DNA from 3 places in the Streptomyces sp. CNB091 genome. Region 1 is predicted to be linked to each of the others. Evidence: riboswitches for the same ligand, from Rfam matches in the RefSeq annotation. Region 1 holds a riboswitch; each other region holds the start of a gene.
What was found. Region 1 has a riboswitch for cyclic di-AMP ahead of D581_RS0127075 (NlpC/P60 family protein). Riboswitches for the same ligand answer to the same signal wherever they lie in the genome.

Region 1 (4,746 bases):
CGAGGGCCCGCATGTGCGGGAAGACCCCGTCCTCCATGCCGGTGAGGAAGACGACCGGGAACTCCAGCCCCTTCGCCGTGTGCAGGGTCATCAGCGTGATGACGCCGGAGCCGTCCTCGTCCTCGTCGGGGATCTGGTCGGAGTCGGCGACGAGCGCGACCTTCTCCAGGAACTCCGCGAGCGTGCCCGCGCCCTCCTCGTCGCCGCGCTCCTGCTCGAATTCGAGGGCGACGGCGGCGAGTTCCTGGAGGTTCTCGATGCGGGTCTCGTCCTGCGGGTCGGTGGAGGCCTGGAGCTCGGCGAGATAGCCCGTGCGCTCCAGGACGGCTTCCAGTACGACGGCGGGGCCGGCGCCGGACTCGACGATCGTGCGCAGCTCCTCCATCAGCGTGTTGAAGCGCTTGACGGCGTTGGACGAGCGGGCGGCCATGCCGTACGCCTCGTCGACACGGCGCAGTGCCTGGGGGAAGGAGATCTTCTCGCGCATCGACAGGGCGTCGATCATCGCTTCGGCGCGGTCGCCGATGCCGCGCTTGGGGACGTTGAGGATGCGGCGCAGCGGGACGGTGTCCTCGGGGTTGGCGAGGACCCGGAGGTAGGCCAGGACGTCCCGGACCTCCTTGCGCTCGTAGAAGCGCACACCGCCGACGACCTTGTAGGGCAGGCCGACGCGGATGAAGATCTCTTCGAAGACACGGGACTGGGCGTTGGTCCGGTAGAAGACGGCGACGTCGCCCGCCTTGGCGTCGCCCGCGTCGGTGAGCCGGTCGATCTCGTCGGCGACGAACTGCGCCTCGTCGTGCTCGGTGTCGGCGACGTAGCCGGTGATGCGGGCGCCGCTGCCGGCGTTGGTCCAGAGGTTCTTGGGGCGACGGCTCTCGTTGCGCTCGATGACCGCGTTGGCGGCCGAGAGGATCGTCTGCGTGGAGCGGTAGTTCTGCTCCAGCAGGATCGTCGTCGCGCTCGGGTAGTCCTCCTCGAACTGGAGGATGTTGCGGATGGTCGCGCCTCGGAAGGCGTAGATCGACTGGTCCGCGTCGCCCACCACGCACAGCTCGGCGGGTGCGTCGGCCTCCCCTGCCGGGCCGACCAGCTCCCGTACCAGCGTGTACTGGGCGTGGTTGGTGTCCTGGTACTCGTCGACGAGGACGTGGCGGAAGCGGCGGCGGTAGTGCTCGGCGACGTCGGGGAAGGCCTGGAGCAGGTGGACTGTCGTCATGATGATGTCGTCGAAGTCCAGGGCGTTGGCCTCGCGCAGGCGGGCCTGGTAGAGCGCGTACGCCTGGGCCAGGGTCTTCTCAAACCCGTCGGCAGCCTGCCCGGCGAAGGTCTCCTCGTCGATGAGCTCGTTCTTGAGGTTGGAGACCTTGGCGGTGAAGGACTTCGGCGGGAACTGCTTCGGGTCCAGGTCGAGGTCGCGGCAGACCAGGGCCATCAGGCGCTTGGAGTCGGCGGCGTCGTAGATCGAGAACGACGAGGTGAAGCCGAGCTTCTTCGACTCTCGGCGCAGGATGCGGACGCACGCGCTGTGGAAGGTCATGACCCACATGGCGTTGGCGCGGGGGCCGACGAGCTGCTCGACGCGCTCCTTCATCTCGCCCGCGGCCTTGTTGGTGAAGGTGATCGCGAGGATCTGCCCGGGGTGCGTCCCGCGCTCGGCCAGCAGGTGGGCGATGCGGTGGGTGAGGACCCGGGTCTTGCCGGAGCCGGCTCCGGCGACGATGAGCAGCGGGGACCCGGCGTGCACGACGGCGGCGCGCTGCTCGGTGTTCAACCCGTCGAGCAGGGCGGCGGAGTCGATCACCGGGCGCGCGTGACCGTCCCGGTAGTACCCGTCCCGGGGCGGCGGGGGCGCTTCGTAGACGCCCTCGAAGAGTCCCTCCGGCACCGCTTCGGGCGCGTGGTCCTCGGGGGGCGGCGGGGGGCCGCCCTCCGCGGGCTGGAGGCCGGTCAGGAAACTGTCGTCAAAGAGGCTGCTCATCGCCTCCTGAGTTTAGGGCCTGTCGTCAAGCTGTCGCCGTCGCCCGAAGGGCGGTCGAGCGGCGTCTGGTGCGTGCGATCGCAAGGCGCCGGAATGGTCTCGTAGCGGAGCTACTAGTCCATTTCGGCAACGCCGCGAGCGTGCGTGCCAGGCGTCGCTCGACAGGCGGCAGCTTGACGACAGGCCCTAAGGCGGCCGGACTGACAACCTTCGGCCGAAGCCGGGAAGCGGCCGTCGGCACCGGGGAATCGCCCGCCTCTCACCCGTACGCACGGAGACCGGACGCCCACGTTCCGTGAAGAAGTGCCCGGTGGGAGGGGGTGCCGGACCCCCGATCCGGAAAGGTCACGAAAATGTATCGGGCATATCGCTCATCGTCCTTCCCAGCGGCGGGGCCGGTTGGCTAGCGTGCTCGGTCAGGTGGCCCGTACCTCCCTGGGGCGAACCACGCCCGACGGGCGCCTCTGCCGAATCCGTCCTGCCGCCCTGGCCGTTCGGAACCGGGGACCCACACGCAGCACCGGGGTGAATCGGTCCGTGCCCTCGCAGCCGGACCGTAGGACAGCCTTCCGTTCCGTCCGAACCCGACAGCTAACCCGGTAGGCGGTCCACGGAAGGAGATGCCGGTCTTGGCATCGCATCGCAAGCCGCGCACGAAGGTGCGCACCACCACACCCGCCGTCGGGCTGACGACGGCCGCGCTGGCCTCCGTGACGCTGCTCTCCACGCAGAGCGCCACGGCCGCGCCGGCGGAGCCGAAGCCCGCCATCGAGGAAGTGCGGAAGAAGGTCGACGCCCTGTACCGGCAGGCGGGCACCGCGACCCAGGAGTACAACCGGGCCAAGGCCGCCTCCGCGTCCCAGCAGACGAAGGTCGACACGCTGCTCTCCGACGTGGCGAAGCGGGCCGAGAAGATCAACGAGGCGCGCCGGGCACTGGGCTCCTACGCGGCGGCCCAGTACCGCGACGGGGGCATCGCGCCCGCGGCGACGTTCTTCCTCGCGGAGAACCCGCAGGGGTACTTCGACCAGAGTCGGCTGATGGACCGGGCTACGGAGCGGCAGCAGAAGGCCGTCGACGAGGTCCGTACGCAGCAGGCCTCGGCGGCGAAGAAGCGCGCGGAGGCGGTGAAGAGCCTGGAGACCCTCACCGAGACGCAGGCCACGCTCGCCTCCAGCAAGAAGGACGTGCAGTCCAAGCTCACCGAGGCCCGGGGCCTGCTGTCGAGGCTGACCGCCGAGGAGAAGGCGCGGCTGGCTGAGCTGGAGCGCAGACAGGAGGCCGAGGCGAAGGAGAAGGCGGCGAAGCTGGCCGCCCGGCAGGCCGCCGAGGCGAAGGAGAAGGCCGAGGCCGAGGAGAAGGCCCGCGAGGAGGCGGCGAAGGAGTCCGGCGGCGGTTCGGGCACCGGCTCCGGATCCGGTACGGGAACGGATCCGGGCTCCGGCACCGGCACCGGCACCGATAGCGGTTACGCCGCCAAGGCGGAGAAGGTCCTGGCCTTCGCCCGCGCCCAGATCGGGAAGCCGTACGTGTGGGGCGCGTCGGGCCCTTCCAGTTACGACTGCTCGGGGCTGACGCAGGCGGCGTGGCGGGAGGCGGGCGTGACCCTGCCCCGGACGACCTGGGACCAGGTGGAGGTCGGGACGCGGGTCGCCACGTCCGATCTGATGCCCGGAGACCTGGTCTTCTTCTACGACGACATCAGCCACGTCGGCATCTACAAGGGCGACGGGATGATGATCCACGCCCCGAAGCCGGGTGCGAACGTGCGCGAGGAGTCGATCTACTCCATGCCGATCTACGGAAGCGTGCGCCCTGCGTAGTGCGTGTTCGGGGGCGGCTTCTCAGCGGCCGCCCCCGGAACGCCTCAGGTCCAGACCGTGGCGATGAAGATGTTGGCGGCCGTCAGTCCGCCGACCGCGGCGAACGCGCCCTTGTCCACCGTCTCGTCGTCCCGCTTGACGTAGACGAGGGCGAGGATCACGACCAGCAGCGCGAGCTTGATGCCGATCTTGACGTTGTTCACGCTCTGGTCGTCGGCCTGATTGAGCCCGACCAGGGCGATGCCGGTGACGAGCATGGTCAGCGCGCCGTGCAGCATGGCGGGGGTGAAGCGGGCGGTGCCCGCTCCCATGGCCTTCATCTGCGTCAGGAAGCCGCCCAGCAGGGAGGCGATGCCGATGATGTGCAGCGCGACGAAGACATTGATGAGTACGTCCATGGCTCCGGAGCCTAGCCAGGGCCAGGGATACGCCCTTCAGTGAGGCACACCTTACTTTTACGCTTCCTCCGGCATGGAACGCATTGCCCTGAATTCTGGGTGCATCGGTGATCAACCAAGACCGATGAAACGTCACATCAAGGCAATAGCGGTCATGGCGACTCTTTTCCCGGCCCCGGGATTAGCGTCCTTCACGGACCCGCCGGTATCCCCCGGCGGACAGCCGACAGGAAGGATGCCGCCCCCGTGGCAGCGCACCGCAGGTCAGCTCACCGAAAACCCAAGCAGCGCCCGCTCACCGGCTCTGCTGCCCGCACCGCCGCCACCCTGGCGCTCGCCGGGGCCGCCACCGCGGGATCGGTCACCGGGGCGGGCGCGGCCCCCGCCGAACCGGCCCCCACCGCCGCACAGGTCCAGGCGAAGGTCGACCGGCTGTACCACGACGCCGAGGTCGCCACCGAGAAGCACAACGGGGCGAAGGAGGAGGCGGCCACCGCCACCCGCGCCGTCGACGCCCTGGCCGACGAGGCCGCCCGTCGCACCG
Region 2 (4,746 bases), on a different contig from region 1:
GGCGGGCACAGCACCGGGCGGGAGGCCGGGCACAGCACCACGCACTGCATGAGAGACTGGTCTAGACAACCGTTGATATGTGAAGGGCAGAACCATGGCTGAGCGCCGCGTAAACGTCGGTTGGGCCGAGGGCCTGCACGCCCGCCCCGCTTCCATCTTCGTCCGTGCCGCCACGGCTTCCGGCGTCCCCGTGACGATCGCCAAGTCCGACGGCAACCCGGTGAACGCCGCCTCCATGCTCGCGGTGCTCGGCCTGGGTGCGCAGGGCGGCGAGGAGATCGTGCTCGCGTCCGACGCGGACGACGCCGAGGCCGCTCTGGACCGGCTCGCGAAGCTGGTCGCCGAGGGCTTGGAAGAACTCCCCGAGACCGTCTGACCCACGCGACCCGGCCCGGCCGGATTCGACAGGTGCGAGAGCCGTGACCCCTCTGAGGGATCACGGCTCTTTCGCTTTCGGGAAAGAGCTACGCATCGAAAATTTCGGGCAGCACAAACAATGCCCCGCAATTACTTCTCTTTGTCTACGACTCTTCTGTTAATTGCGCACGCCCGCGATGTTTACGTCATGTTGCGAAGTCCTCACGCGGGGAACGGGCGCGGTGCGCCGCCCGGGCGGTTGCGGGCGGCGCAGCCGGTGGGTCCCCGCGGCGCGTTCCGCGTACTGGGCGGTCAGCGCCCTCGCCCGCTCCGCGTCGCCGCGCGCCACGGCGTCCAGGATCGCGCCGCGCTCGACCCAGGAGTCGACCGGGCGGGCCGGCTGCTCGACCGCGTACATCCAGGCGATCTTGTGCCGGAGCTGGGTGAGCAGGGCGATGAGTCCGGGGCTGCCGGAGGCGTGGGCGAGGGTCTCGTGGAACCAGCCGGCCAGGGAGCGCAGATCCTCGCCCTCGCCACGGCGAGCCCGCTCCTGGCCCAGTCCGACCAGGCCCCGGAGCACCTTCAGGTGGGCTTCCGTGCGGCGCTGCGCGGCGCGGGCCGCACCCAGTGGCTCCAGGAGCATCCGCACCTCCAGGAGGTCGGCCGCCTCCTGCGCCGTGGGCTCGGCGACACAGGCGCCCGCATGTCTGCGGGTGACGACGAAGCCCTCGGACTCCAGTGTGCGCAGGGCCTCGCGGACCGGGACGCGGGAGACCCCGTAGCGGCGGGCCAGCAGCTCCTCGGTGAGGCGGCTGCCCCGCTCGTAGACACCGGAGACGATGTCGTCACGGATTGCCGTGCATACCGAATGCGCGGGAATGCGCATGCCCGAACCTCCGCCTCGTTCCCCGCGAAACGCGGCCGCCCGACGTCTGTTCCGTGACTCTATTGCAATCTGCCACAATTTCCGATGGCAGGCCGGAATCCATGGATATCCACGGGCCGGAATCGCCGAAGGCCCCGGGGGCGCCGGGGCCTTCGGACGGGGTCGCGCGGGGCGGGTCAGACGTTCAGCCCGTGGGAGCGCAGGTAGCCGACGGGGTCCATGTCGGAGCCGTAGTCGGGGCTGGTCCGGGCCTCGAAGTGCAGGTGCGGGCCGGTGGAGTTGCCGGTGGAGCCGGAGAGGCCGATCTGCTGGCCGGAGGAGACGCTCTGGCCGACGGAGACGCCGATCGAGGAGAGGTGGCCGTACTGGGTGTACGTGCCGTCCGTCATCCGGAGCACGACGTTGTTGCCGTACGCGCCGCCCCAGCCGGCCTCGACGACCGTGCCGGCGCCGACGGCGACGACGGAACTGCCGGAGGCGGCCTGGAAGTCCACGCCGGAGTGGCTGCCGGAGGACCAGAGCGAGCCGCCGGCGTTGTAGCCGGTGGTGACGTGGGAGCCGGCGACCGGGAGGTGGAAGGCGTTCAGGCGGGCGCGCTCGGCGGCGCGGGCGGCGCGGGCCTTCTCCTCGCGGACCTCCTTGGCGCGGGCCTCGGCCTTGCGCTCGGCCTCCGCCTTCGCCTTGGCCTTGGCCGCCTTCTCGCGGGCCTCCGCGGCGGCCTTGGCCTTCGCCTTCGCGATCGCGTCGGCCTGCTGCTTCTGGGCGTGGGCCTGGGCGTCTATCTGCTCGGCGAGAGTGGCGTCGAGGGCGACGGCCTGGGTGAGGCCGGTGTCGGCGACCTGGGCGGCCTCGGTGTCCGCGGCGAGGGCCGGGGAGGCCGGCGAGCCGAGGACGCCGACGGTGGCCAGAGCCGCGATGCCGGCGGCCTGGGCGCTCCGGCGCGTGAGGCGGCTCGGGGCACGGTGCTTCCCGGTGGCACGGGTGAACGCCATGGAGGGGCTGATCCTTTCCTTCCTTCTCGCCTACCGGGTTAGCTGACGGGTTCGGAGCAGGAAGGTCTCCTACGGAGCCCCACGCCGGTCTCGCGGCACGGGCCTCCGATTCACCCCAGGGACTGCGTGGGTCCCCGGCTCCCCAGGCTCGCGCCTGACGGGGACTCGGCGATGACTGTCCGGCGCCGCGGCTGCGGCATACGGGTGGCGGACAGCCGAGCCGACGCTAGGCCGGGCGGCTTCCCATCGCCAAACGGACCAGGGGATTTGTCGTACATCCCACAGGGCAGACAGGCAGCCTCTCCCTCAAAGGGGACGGACTGGATTAATCAGCCAAAAAGGGAAGGACCCCGACGAATACGCGTTCGTCGGGGTCCTGTTCGCGGCGGTGTGCCACACATGCGTCAGCCGGTGACGACGGACACCTCTCCGAGGCCGAGGGCCTTCACGGGCTCCTCGATCCGGGCGGCGTCCCCCACGAGGACCGTGACCAGCCGGTCGACCGGGAAGGCGCTGACCACGGCGGCGGTCGCCTCCACGGTGCCCGTCTCGGCGAGCCGGGCGTAGAGGTGGGCCTGGTAGTCGTCGGGGAGGTGCTGCTCGACCTGGTCGGCCAGCGTGCTCGCGACGGAGGCGGCGGTCTCGAACTTCAGCGGGGCGACGCCCACCAGGTTCTGCACGGCCGTCTCGCGCTCGGCGTCGGTCAACCCCTCGGCGGCCAGCGTCCGCAGGACCTTCCAGAGGTCGTCCAGTGCCGGCCCGGTGGACTCCGTGTCCACCGACCCGCTGATCGCGAGCATGGCCGCGCCGCCCGAGTCGGGGCCGCTGGAGCGCAGCACCTGGGCGAAGGCCCGCACCCCGTAGGTGTAGCCCTTCTCCTCGCGCAGCACCCGGTCCAGCCGGGAGGTGAGGGTGCCGCCCAGGCAGTACGTGCCGAGCACCTGGGCGGGCCACACGCGCTCGTGCCGGTCGGCGCCGATGCGGCCGATCAGCAGCTGGGTCTGGACCGCGCCGGGCCGGTCCACGATCACGACGCGGCCGGTGTCGTTCGCGGTGATGGGTGGCACCGGGCGGGCCTGGCCGGCGTTGCCCGACCAGTCGCCGAGGGTCTCCGCCAGCAGCGCGTCCAGGTCGATGCCGGTCAGGTCGCCGACGATCACGGCCGTCGCGGTGGACGGGCGGACATGGGCGTCGAAGAAGGCGCGCACGGCCCTCTCGTCGATCCGCCGGACCGTCTCCTCGGTGCCCAGGCGCGGGCGGGACATCCGGGCGGTGGCCGGGAACAGCTCCTTGGAGAGCTGCTTGGCGGCGCGCCGGGACGGGTTGGCGTGCTCGTGCGGGATCTCGTCGAGGCGGTTGCCGACGAGGCGCTCGATCTCGCTCCCGTCGAAGGCCGGGGCCCGCAGCGCCTCGGCGACCAGCCCGAGGGCCTTGGCCAGGCGGGAGACCGGGACCTCCAGGGAGACCCGGACGCCGGGGTGGTCGGCGTGCGCGTCGAGCGTGGCGCCGCAGCGCTCCAGCTCGGCGGCGAACTCCTCGGCGCTGTGCTTGTCGGTGCCCTCCGAGAGCGCCCGCGACATGATCGTGGCCACGCCGTCCAGGCCCTCGGGCTCGGCCTCCAGCGGCGCGTCCAGGAAGATCTCCACCGCGACGACCTGCTGGCCGGGGCGGTGGCAGCGCAGCACGGTCAGCCCGTTGGGCAGGGCGCCGCGCTCGGGCGCCGGGAAGGCCCAGGGGCGGGCCGTGCCGGGCGTGGGCTGCGGGTGGTACTCCATGGCTACTCCAGTCACGGCGGCGTCGCTCACTTGTCCGCCCCCTCGTGCGCGTCGCTGCCCTCGGTGGCTGCCGCGCCCTCGTCGGACCCGTCGGACTCGTCCGCCGGCTCGATGGGCTCGTACACCAGCACCGCCCGGTTGTCGGGGCGCAGGGCCGCCTCGGCCGCCGCGCGCACCTCCTCCGCGGTGACGTCCAGGACACGGCCCACGGCGCTCAGGGCGAGCTGCGGATCACCGAACAGCACCGCGTAGCGGCACAGTTCGTCGGCGCGGCCGGCGACCGTGCCGAGCCGGTCGAGCCACTCGCGCTCCAACTGCGCCTGGGCCCGCTCCATTTCCTCGGGAGTGGGCCCCTCGGCGGCGAACCGGGCCAGCTCCTCGTCGACCGCGGCCTCGATCGTCTCGACCTCGACGCCGCCGGACGTCTTCACGTCCAGCCAGCCGAGCGAGGGCGCTCCGGCGAGCCGCAGCAGTCCGAAACCGGCCGCCACCGCCGTACGGTCGCGGCGGACCAGACGGTTGTGCAGCCGGGAGGACTCGCCGCCGCCCAGCACGGTGAGCGCCAGGTCGGCGGCGTCACAGGCGCGGGTGCCGTCGTGGGGGAGGCGGTAGGCGGCCATCAGTGCGCGCGCCGGGACCTCCTCGTGGACCACTTCGCGCAGCTGCTCGCCGATGGTCCCGGGCAGCGTCCCGTCGCGCGGCGGCTGCTTGCCGTCGTGGGAGGGGATGGAGCCGA
Region 3 (4,746 bases), on a different contig from region 1:
AGAGGCCAGGGCGGCCACCGACCGCCCCGACGACATCGCGATCCTGCTCGCCGCCCGGTGGGCCGGGGCCCCGGAGGTCCGCCGGCCCCGGGAGGACCGGGCGCCCGGTCCCGACCTGTGGCGCACGTTCAGGAGGCCGGACCCGGGGCCCACGGCGGGCGCACCGGATCCGGCCCCCTGAGAGTCGTCCTGCCGGTCAGGCGCTGCTGAGGCGTTGATCAGGCGTCGGCCGGCGGCTCTGCCGGCGCGAAGGCGCCGGAGGCCTCCAGCATCCCCTCGCGCTCCACGACCTTGATCCGCTCACGGCCCTGGGCCGCGCCCAGCGCCTGCTCGTGGGCGTCCAGCTTGTGCCAGCCCTCCCAGGTCGTGTAGCGGACGCCGCGGTCCGCCAGGAAGGCCTCGACGGCCTCCGGAGCGGGCGTGGCCGGCTCCGGCAGCCGGCCGGCCGCCCGGTCCTCCAGGACGCAGGCGACCGTCTCGTTCGCGTCGCCCTTGGTGTGTCCGATCAGACCGATCGGACCGCGCTTGATCCAGCCCGTGACGTAGACCGAGGCCATGTGCTCGTCGCCGGCGATGACGCGTCCCGCCTCGTGCGGCACGGTGCCGGAGGCCACGTCGAAGGGGAGCTTGGGCAGCTCCTCCGAGTAGTAGCCGACGGCACGGTAGACGCTCTGCATGTCCCAGTCCGTGAACCGACCGGTGCCCCGGACGTTGCCGGTGCCGTCCAGCTCGGTGCGCTCGGTGCGCAGCGCCACGACCTTGCCGTCCTCGCCGAGGATCTCGACCGGGGACTCGAAGAAGTGCAGGAACAGCTTGTGCGGGCGGTCGCCGACATCGCGGATCGCCCAGTTCTCCAGGGTCTGCGCGACCATGTTGGCCTGCTTGTTCTCCCGGCGGGTCGCGATGGAGCCCTCGTCGTACTCGATGTCCTCGGGGTTGACGATGACCTCGATGTTGGGGGAGTGGTCCAGCTCCCGCAGCTCCATCGGGCTGAACTTGGCCTGTGCGGGGCCACGCCGCCCGAACACGTGTACCTCCAGCGCCTTGTTCTCCTTGAGGCCCTGGTACACGTTGTCCGGGATCTCGGTGGGCAGCAGCTCGTCCGCCGTCTTGGCCAGGACGCGGGCCACGTCCAGGGCCACGTTCCCGACGCCGAGCACGGCGACCTTCTCCGCGGTGAGCGGCCAGGTGCGCGGGACCTCGGGGTGCCCGTCGTACCAGGAGACGAACTCGGCCGCGCCGTAGGAGCCGTCCAGCTGGATGCCGGGGACGTCGAGCGCCCGGTCGGCCTCGGCGCCGGTGGAGAAGATCACCGCGTCGTAGAACGACCGCAGGTCGTCCAGGCCGATGTCGTGCGGGTAGCTGACGTTTCCGAAGAGCCGGATCTGGGGCTTGTCCAGCACCTGGTGCAGCGCCTTGACGATGCCCTTGATCCGCGGGTGGTCGGGGGCCACGCCGTAACGGATGAGGCCGAAGGGCGCGGGCATGCGCTCGAAGAGGTCGATGGAGACCCCCGGGTCCTGGCAGACCTCGGATTTGAGCAGCGCGTCCGCAGCGTAGATACCGGCGGGGCCGGCTCCGACAATGGCGACGCGGACGGGGCGTGTCATGGCGTGGTGATCCTTCAGGGCGGGCGAACGCGGGCAGGTACAGCGTACGTCGGAGGTAAGGGTTGGCTTACTAGTCTCCACCGCACACCGTAAGCGATCGCCCCGCGGGCCCTTCGATCGGCCCTGCCTAGAGTGTCCGATTGGCCCGTTTTCTCGTGCCGGTATGGGCGATTTGTTTCTTTTGGGCATTTTGATCGATAAGCGGCCTATTGGGGCTGCTGGGGCATTTCCGTGGCCTCATTTTCGCCATCACCGCGAGGGAGTGGTGAGCGTCACGTCCGAGACGGACGGACGCGGAAGTGGAAGCATCGGTTCCCTTCTGTGCGAAGAAAGTTGACGACGTGACGGAGTGGCCCGATCCGGCGATTCCGCCTTTCGATCTTGCGTGAAAAAGGGAATCCGGAATGCGGGGCTTGTTCTGTTCGACGTTTCTCGCCTACGGTCACCGTCAATCCGGATGGAACGCCGAATCCTGCCGCCGTCCGGGAATCCGAAACCCACTCACGCACGGCAGGAGCGGGGGACCCAGGTAAGTCGCCGATCCATAACCGGAACGGCTTGGGGTGAAGTCGCACGAGCGTGCGGCCAGACATCTCCCGTCTGAACCCGACAGCTCACCTCGCAGGCGCCGGAGAGGAAATCCCCCATGCCCGCACAGGGTAAGCACCGTCGTTCCCCGTCCACCTCGCTGCGCCGCGGCCTCGCCGCCGTGACCGCCGGTGGAGCCGTCCTCGCCCTCCCGGTGATCGGCGCCACCAGTGCCTTCGCCGCCCCCGCGCCCGCCGCGGCGCCGCAGCAGGCCGTGGCGCCCGCCTCGATGCCCCAGGCGAATTCCGCCGTGCAGGCCGCGCCCGCCCAGCATTCCGTGACGGCCGGTGAAACGCTTTCCAAGATCGCCCGCGAATACTCCATCAGCGGCGGCTGGGAGAAGCTGTACGAAGGCAACCGGAAGATCATCGGAGAGAATCCCGATCTTATTCAGCCCGGTATCAAGCTGAGTCTCGGAGTCAAGGCCGCGGCCTCTTCGGGCGGTAAGGCGGACAAGGCCGCCAAGGCTTCCCCGTCCGCCGCACGTGGTGCCGAAGCGGACCGTGCCGACCGTTCGGAGCGCGTCGACGCCGCTCCCGTGGCAAAGGCCGCTCCGGCCGCCGAGAAGGCCGTCACGTACACGAACGACCTCGACGGCTGGATCAAGGAGTCGCTGGCGGTCATGGCCGAGCAGGGCATCCCCGGCACCTACGAGGGGATCCACCGCAACATCATGCGCGAGTCCTCGGGCAACCCGGCCGCGATCAACAACTGGGACTCCAACGCGGTCAAGGGCACCCCGTCCAAGGGGCTGCTCCAGGTCATCGACCCGACCTTCCAGGCCTACCACGTGCCCGGCACCTCGACCGACAGCTACGACCCGGTCGCCAACATCACGGCCGCGTGCAACTACGCGGCGGACCGGTACGGCTCGATCGACAACGTCTTCGGCGCCTACTGATCCCTGCGCGCCCAATGCCGAGGGGCCCCGGACCTCATGGATGCTGTCGGCCAACAGCATCCTCCTGGTCCGGGGCCCCTCGGGCGTACCGGGAAGTTACCCCGAAGTTTCTAGTGACTTACCACCCCATCGACAGTAGAACCTGTTGCACTCTGTCGAGAGTGAGGTGTGTCACATGAGCGACACCACCATGCGGGATGGCGAGACCAAGGGTGTCTCGCGTCGAAGATTCATTTCTGGAACAGGTTCTCTTCTGGGTGCTGCGGTGATCGCCGGGCACTCCGCACCGGCGTGGGCGGGAGTCCGGGCGGCAGCAGCGCCGATCGGCTCCGGGGCCCGAGTGCCGGTGCTGGTCGTCGGCACCGGATACGGCGGCTCCGTGGCCGCCCTCCGGCTCGCCCAGGCCGGCGTCGACGTCCATATGGTCGAGATGGGCATGGCCTGGGACACGCCGGGCGCGGACGGCAAGATCTTCGCCAACACCACCAGGCCCGACGACCGTTCCTTCTGGCTGCGGACCCGGACCAAGCAGCCGCTGAGCAACTTCCTCGGCTTCCCCATCGACAGGCACGTCAACCGCTACACCGGCATCCTGGACGCCGAGGAGTTCGCCGGCATCACCGTCTACCAGGGCCGCGGCGTAGGCGGCGGGTCCCTGGTCAACGGCGGTATGGCCGTCACCCCACGCCGGGAGAACTTCGGCGCGATCCTCCCCACGGTGAACGCCGAGGAGATGTACAGCACCTACTACCCGCGCGCCAACAGCGGACTGGGCGTCACCACCATCGACCCCGCATGGTTCGACAGCGTCGACTGCTACCAGTACGCCCGGGTCGGCCGGAAACACGCCCAGCGCTCCGGCTTCCCGTTCCTCTTCGTCCCCGCCGTCTACGACTGGGACTACATGAAGCAGGAGGCGGCCGGGACCGTCCCCAAGTCGGCCCTGGACGCCGAGATCCTCTACGGCAACAACTACGGCAAGAAATCGCTCCAGAAGACCTACCTCGACCGGATCAGGGCCACCGGCCGGGTCACCATCTCCCCGCTCCACCAGGTCACCAGGGTCGCCCCGGCCCCCGGCGGCGGCTACACGGTGCTCATCGACCAGCTGGACACCGTCGGCCGGACGACCGCCACCAAGACCGTCACGGCGGACAAGGTGTTCTTCGCCGCGGGCAGTGTCGGCACCAGCAAGCTGCTCGTCGGCCTCAAGGCCACCGGCGCGCTGCCCCTCCTCAACAGCGAGGTCGGCAAGGGGTGGGGCGACAACGGCAACGTCATGTGCGGCCGGGCCAACCACCTCTGGGACCCGACCGGGAAGGTGCAGTCGTCGATCCCCACCGGCGGCATCGACAACTGGGAAGCCGGCGGGGCGTTCGCCGAAGTCGCCCCGCTGCCCACCGGGATCGAGACGTGGGCCTCGTTCTACCTCTCCATCACCAAGAACCCGAACCGGGCCCGGTTCACCTGGAACGCGGCGGCGGGTAAGGCCGAGCTGAACTGGCAGACGGCGTGGAAGCAGCCGTCCATCGACGCCGCGAAGACCATCTTCGACAAGATCAACCAGAAGGAGGGGACGATCTACCGCACGGACCTCTTCGGCGTCCACAAGATCTGGGGCGACCACCTCACCTACCACCCGCTGGG

Region 2: another riboswitch for cyclic di-AMP. It lies ahead of D581_RS0109840 (M23 family metallopeptidase); the one in region 1 lies ahead of D581_RS0127075 (NlpC/P60 family protein).
Region 3: another riboswitch for cyclic di-AMP. It lies ahead of D581_RS0103545 (LysM peptidoglycan-binding domain-containing protein); the one in region 1 lies ahead of D581_RS0127075 (NlpC/P60 family protein).

Annotation. Positions count from the first base shown of each region.
Region 1 is NZ_KB899005.1:219,927-224,672, reverse strand. Features, by position in the region: gene pcrA (DNA helicase PcrA) at 1-1,981, opposite strand, end outside; cyclic di-AMP (ydaO/yuaA leader) riboswitch at 2,454-2,603, shown strand; gene D581_RS0127075 (NlpC/P60 family protein) at 2,602-3,804, shown strand; gene D581_RS0127070 (hypothetical protein) at 3,849-4,202, opposite strand; gene D581_RS0127065 (NlpC/P60 family protein) at 4,449-4,746, shown strand, end outside.
Region 2 is NZ_KB898993.1:381,584-386,329, forward strand. Features, by position in the region: gene D581_RS0109830 (HPr family phosphocarrier protein) at 95-376, shown strand; gene D581_RS0109835 (GntR family transcriptional regulator) at 536-1,243, opposite strand; gene D581_RS0109840 (M23 family metallopeptidase) at 1,420-2,235, opposite strand; cyclic di-AMP (ydaO/yuaA leader) riboswitch at 2,249-2,416, opposite strand; gene D581_RS0109845 (M16 family metallopeptidase) at 2,640-4,010, opposite strand; gene D581_RS0109850 (M16 family metallopeptidase) at 4,037-4,746, opposite strand, start outside.
Region 3 is NZ_KB898990.1:824,719-829,464, forward strand. Features, by position in the region: gene D581_RS0103535 (SpoIIE family protein phosphatase) at 1-181, shown strand, start outside; gene D581_RS0103540 (FAD-dependent oxidoreductase) at 219-1,610, opposite strand; cyclic di-AMP (ydaO/yuaA leader) riboswitch at 2,099-2,253, shown strand; gene D581_RS0103545 (LysM peptidoglycan-binding domain-containing protein) at 2,257-3,099, shown strand; gene D581_RS0103550 (GMC oxidoreductase) at 3,275-4,746, shown strand, end outside.